Regions from separate parts of the Bacillus cereus group sp. N8 genome, predicted to be linked through region 1. Evidence: riboswitches for the same ligand, from Rfam matches in the RefSeq annotation. Region 1 holds a riboswitch; the other holds the start of a gene.

Region 1 (3,208 bases):
TTTCAAACCTACAATTGTGTTAACACTCCTCAACACACCTGAATTAGGTGTGTTTGCTTTTAGTGCTATACGCCCTTTGAAATTTTCCAGTTGATAACAATCAAATGGAACGAGACATACGTCAAAACTAACACAAAAAATAAATGGTTCGTTCTGGAGTGAATATGGTGCTCGCAATTTTTTACGAATTAGAAGTTATATGGGCACGTTAAAAAGTAAGGGAAATCTATTTTTCTGAGAATCCAAGAATGGATTAGAACAGGTGAATTAAATTTGCGTCTAGCAAAAACTCAGAGGTAGTGCTGCGTAGCGATTAACTTTACTTGTCTCACGTTTTTAACTAGGGGCTAGCTGAGTAGTTACGAACATTTTATATAAGGGGGGACGGATTGAGGAAGAAAAATATAATATTTTAATGTATGAAACAATAATTGCAACCGGAATTGTTTGGGCGTAATTCATACAAGTCGTATAAATACTAGTAAAATTAATTTCACCCTAGCTATTGACAGGATACAACACAATACGACCACAATTTAGTTGGGCATTAAAGCGAGTAGTTAATGCTCGAGTCGCATTAAGCCCGATATACCAGTCAGCCTCTGAACGTGCGACAGCCGAAGCATATAGATTTTCATATGCTTTTCCTGGTTTTAAATTTGCGAAGCCATCTTTAATTGCTTTATCGGTAACAGATGAAATCCATAGACGTTTAATCGGTTTCTGCATTTTAACTTTATCGATAATCCAGCGTGCGACCAACTCTCCCTCACGACCGGCGTCAGTAGCTATAATGATTTCATTTACATCTTTTCTAATAAGCTGACTTTTCACAGCGTTAAACTGTTTCCCTGTTTGTTTAATAACTGTTAGTTTTAAACACTCAGGTAGCATTGGTAAATCTTCTAAATCCCACTTTTTATATTTCACATCATAGCTTTCTGGATCAGCTAATGTAACGAGATGGCCTAAAGCCCAAGTAACAATATATTTACTACCTTCAAGATAGCCGTTTCCTTTTTTATCACATTTCAGTACACGTGCGATATCACGTGCAACAGAAGGTTTTTCAGCAATTACAATACTTTTTGCCATATTTAAAAACATCCTTTCAAATTTCCATACGTTAAATATAGCATACATCTTTGTTCTATTCAGTTTTGCTGACGGTTTGAGTTATTTGTAATGAAATATACGTGTGAGAGTTTTACTTATATAAAGGCAAAGAATGGTTGAACCAGGAGAGTTATGATCTCTATCATTCTATAACAGGAAAGAACTTGTTATTTTACTAGAATAAGAGTAGACTTTGAAGTAGATGAATAATAAACACATGGGAGTTTGTGGATGCAAACTGAGAGTATGACTACTAGTCCGTCATTGACCATTTGAACCTGTTGGATAATGCCAGCGTAGGGAGAGTGTAAAAGCACATGTTCAGGCACTTTGCGTACGCGCAAAGTGCCTTTTTGTGTATCTCCCATCATTATAGTTAGGGGATGAGAAGGATGAATATGAAAGAAATTAGTAAAGTAGTGGATTTGGTGAGAGAGTCTAATCCGCTCGTTCATAATATTACAAATGTTGTTGTAACAAATTTTACAGCTAACGGTTTGTTAGCGTTAGGGGCATCGCCTGTAATGGCGTATGCAAAAGAAGAAGTAGCAGAAATGGCTAGCATTGCTGGAGCGTTAGTATTAAATATGGGGACACTTCGTCCTGAAGAAGTAGAAGCAATGTTGCTTGCTGGTAAATCAGCAAACACGAATGATGTACCAGTATTATTTGATCCAGTTGGTGCAGGCGCAACTTCTTATCGGACAGAAGTTGCGAGACATATTCCGGCTGAAATCGATTTAGCGATTATCCGCGGAAATGCAGCTGAAATAGCGAACGTTATTAATGAAAGATGGGAAATTAAAGGGGTAGAAGCCGGTGCTGGAAATGGCGATGTCGTAAGTATTGCAAGGCAGGCAGCAGACGAATTGAATACAGTTGCGGTGATTACTGGAAAAGAAGATGTTGTTACAGACGGAGAGCGAACTATTCTTATTCGAAATGGTCATCCCATTTTAACGAAAGTTACGGGAACTGGTTGTTTACTAACTTCTGTAATAGGAGCATTTGTAGCAGTAGAAAAGGATTATGTAAATGCAGCAGTAGCGGCATTAACGTTTTATGGTGTAGCTGCGGAACTGGCAGCTGCTAAGACAGTGGAAAAGGGACCTGGTAGTTTCCAAATTGAATTTTTAAATCAGTTAGCGAATACAACTTCAGATGATATTGAGAAGTATGGGAAGATTGAGGTTATACAGTAAGGAGGGGAACTAGATGTCGCGTATTACAATGGATAAAATGTCTAGGTTATTACCAGTATATTTTATTATGGGAAGTAACAATTGTACGAAGGAGCCACTACAAGTATTGAGAGATGCACTTGAAGGCGGTATAACAATTTTTCAATTTCGTGAAAAGGGGGAAGGCGCTTTAACGGGAGAGAAACGTATTTGTTTCGCAAAAGAACTACAAGAAATTTGTAAGGAGTATGGTGTACTATTCATCGTAAATGATGATGTGGAACTAGCTCTTGAGTTAGATGCAGATGGCGTGCATGTTGGACAAGATGATGAAGGAATTACTTCTGTTCGTGAAAAAATGGGAGATAAAATTGTTGGTGTATCTACCCATACAATTGAAGAAGCATGCTGGGCAATTGAAAACGGAGCTGATTATTTAGGTGTTGGCCCTATTTTCCCAACGAGTACGAAAAAAGATACGAAAGCAGTTCAAGGAACGAAAGGTTTAACCCACTTTAGAGAACAAGGAATTATGATACCGATTGTTGGTATCGGTGGGATTACGATTGAAAATACCGCTTCGGTTATAGAAGCCGGTGCGGATGGTGTCTCTGTTATTTCTGCGATTAGTTTAGCGGAATCTGCGTATGAGAGTACGAAGAAGCTAGTAGAGGAAGTAAGTAAGAGTTTGTAGAAAAAAGCTATGTAGTATTAAAACGCTACATAGCTTTTTGTTTGTTTTTGATATTAAAAATTAGAAATAGGGAGGAGATTGTTTGAAACGGAATAGGTTTGTAGAGTTGCAAAATGAGTTGTTTCGTTTATTTGAAAAAGGGGAATTTGATGCCGTTTATAGATGCATAGATGAAACGAAAAGGGAGTTTCCTGAAAGAATGGATAAAACGAGTTTT
Region 2 (3,208 bases), on a different contig from region 1:
AAAAGCGAAAGACATTGATTTTGCATTGCTAGCATTACACGGAAAATACGGAGAAGATGGTACAGTTCAAGGAACACTTGAGAGTTTAGGTATTCCATATAGCGGTAGCAATATGTTATCTAGCGGTATATGTATGGACAAAAATATTTCGAAAAAGATTTTGCGTTATGAAGGAGTAGAAACACCAGATTGGATTGAACTTACAAAAATGGAGGATCTAAAGCTTGATGATTTAGATAAGTTAGGATTTCCGTTAGTGGTAAAACCAAACTCTGGCGGCTCGAGTGTTGGCGTAAAGATCGTCAATGATAAAAATGAATTAATCTCAATGCTGGAAACTGTATTCGAATGGGATTCTGAAGTAGTAATTGAGAAGTATATAAAAGGTGACGAGATTACATGTTCAATTTTTGATGGTAAACAGTTACCTATCGTTTCAATTCGACATGCAGCTGAGTTTTTTGACTACAATGCAAAATACGATGATGTTAGTACAATTGAAGAAGTTATAGAACTTCCAGCTGAAGTACAGGAACGTGTAAATAAAGCGTCATTGGCATGTTATAAAGCATTAAAATGTAGTGTTTATGCAAGGGTTGATATGATGGTGAAGGATGGAATTCCATATGTAATGGAGGTTAATACATTACCAGGAATGACACAATCAAGTTTACTACCAAAAAGTGCAGATGCGGCTGGAATTAATTATAGTAAACTATTAGATATGATAATTGAAACTTCATTAAAAGTAAGGAAAGAAGAAGGTTTTTAAGATATTTGTACAATTAAAACTTTTGATAGTTCTACGAAGTATGCTATGATAATTGCAATACGACAACCAAATATTTATCCACTAGGGGGGCCTTTATAGGCTGAGATCAAATGGGAATTTGAGACTCTTAGTACCTGATCTGGTTAATACCAGCGTAGGGAAGTGGGAAGACAATCATAATTAACGAATAAATAAACATTGTCTATTTCACTTTCTTTACGCCTGTAAAGAAAGTTTTTTTATTTTACAGCTATAATAATTGTGGGTAAACACGTATGGTTTATAAATTATTGGAGGGATATAAATGACTTTTTCACAATCATTACGTAAAGAAGTAGATTCAATTTGGGAAGCTAGTTTTAATCATCCTTTTGTAAAAAAACTTGGCGAAGGAACGTTAGATTTAGCTAGTTTTCGCTATTATGTGCTTCAAGATTCATATTATTTAAGTCATTTTGCTAGAGTACAAACTTTAGGAGCGGCAAAGGCACTGGAATTAGAAACGACAGCTCGTATGGCACACCATGCTCAAAATACATACGAGGCAGAATTATCATTACATGAGAATTTTGCTAAGAAATTAGGGATTACAAAAGAAGAAAAAGATAATTTTATCCCTGCGCCAACTGCATATGCATATACATCTCATATGTATCGTGCAGCTTATGAAGGGCATTTAGGAGATATTATTGCAGCTATTTTACCTTGCTACTGGTTATATTATGAAATTGGTGAGCGTTTAAAAGAGTGTCAGCCAGAAGAACCAATTTATAACGAATGGATTTCTGCTTATGGATCTGATTGGTTCCGTACATTAGTTGAAGAGCAAATTACACGGTTAGATACTATCGCTGAACAAGTGACAGAGTCTGACCGCAAGCGTATGAAACAGCATTTCATTATTAGTAGTCAATATGAATATTCATTTTGGGAAATGGCTTATACTTTAGAAAAGTGGCCAGTGGATACAGATGTAAAAGATGTAATAAGATAAAGAAAAGAGGTATTGCTAATACGTATGTATGGACAATACTTTTTTTAGGTTTTTGTAAATCATAAATACAACACAAGCGCTTGGTATGGCGCTCAAGGCAGGCTTGTAGGTGGATGGTATGAAACTGACAAAAGAAGAACGCAAAGAGCTCACATACCAAATTGGCGATATTATCGAACAGAAATGTAGACGTTGTTATTATAACCGTACATCTAACGAATGTTTCAGTATCAATGAATGTAAGGAGTGCCCGACTGGTGAAGAATTACGCCAGTTGGGTAGATACCTTGATACGCAGCCGAGAAATCGTGGTGGAAAACGAAAAGATATACCCATTGGGCTTACTCCGGAGCGTGTACGCGAATTGAATTAACAAGGCATCCCAGATAAAGATATTAGCATTATGTATAATCGTAGCCCCTCTTATGTAGAGAAAATGAAACAACAATGGAAGCAAGCTGGTGTTTGGAAAGGACTAACTATTTATAGTTTAAACAAGCATTAATTAATTATACAAACAAAAAAAGAGCACTTTGTATAGGTGACATGATAGGGCGTGCGTAATGATCGAGATAATTACTTCCCGCATATTTATATGTTTTAAATAAAGGCCCTTTTCGTATAGATTGTTGTTTTTTTGCGATGAAAATAAGACCTTAGATTAAATCCAGGTCTTAAGTATTTATGAAAGCTTTCTTCGTATGGCGATATTAATCTTCAACACGATTTCCAAGTCCAAACAATCACCTAAATAAATGCACAAGGTAGAATCCGAAAATCAGCTTTATAAATATTTACTAAAATTCTATTTTTTGTGCACATTACCATTTAGAATATTCTTGCATTTTCTAATATTTCGTTTGATTTGCTGATTTTCAAAAAAATAAACCTCTGTACCTGCCCAAATAAAAACCCAACACACAATGCTTAATACTCCTGCAACATAGGCATGAGTGCTTGAAAGTTTCAAGAATATTAACCCAACAATAATACCAAGCACAAACAAAACAATAGCCTTTTTGACATTTCTCGAATATGTATATTCCTCTTCGTTCAAGAGGTTAGAAAAAGTGTTAAATGTGGCAGTCTTCAATGACTTTTCGTCAAAATCATTCTGACTTAAAAAAAATATTTCTACTTCTTTTCTTTTGCCACTGTGCAGTTTTGACAAAATAAAATCTTCAAGGTCAGAGCTTAGGTGAACATCATCTGAGCTATAATATCTTGAAAACGGAGTATCAGTTTCATCTAAATAGATATTTATACTTAATTCATCTTTCATGTTAACCCTCCTTTAAATCCAATTTACTAGTTGAAAGTCAACCTTTTATCAGTATGGTCAAGATAGCAACAATTCTTACGAAAACAGCGTAAATAAAAAAATAGAACAGAATCCTTATTTAAACATAAAAGAGCGCTTTCCAATGCGTTCTCTGACCAAA

The links. A riboswitch is a leader RNA that binds a small molecule or an ion and turns the genes downstream of it on or off. The one in region 1 is predicted to bind thiamine pyrophosphate.
Positions count from the first base shown of each region.
Region 2: linked by a shared signal. The riboswitch ahead of tenA (thiaminase II) and the one ahead of thiM (hydroxyethylthiazole kinase) in region 1 are both predicted to bind thiamine pyrophosphate.

Region 1 is NZ_JAEHBK010000007.1:99,906-103,113, reverse strand. It holds partial or broken gene JDS80_RS13360 (toprim domain-containing protein) at 523-1,095, opposite strand; TPP riboswitch at 1,324-1,436, shown strand; gene thiM (hydroxyethylthiazole kinase) at 1,509-2,318, shown strand; gene thiE (thiamine phosphate synthase) at 2,332-2,991, shown strand; gene JDS80_RS13345 (alpha/beta hydrolase) at 3,074-3,208, shown strand, end outside.
Region 2 is NZ_JAEHBK010000022.1:8,539-11,746, forward strand. It holds gene ddlB (D-alanine--D-alanine ligase) at 1-772, shown strand, start outside; TPP riboswitch at 846-950, shown strand; gene tenA (thiaminase II) at 1,077-1,766, shown strand; partial or broken gene JDS80_RS23130 (hypothetical protein) at 1,885-2,271, shown strand; gene JDS80_RS23135 (hypothetical protein) at 2,572-3,048, opposite strand.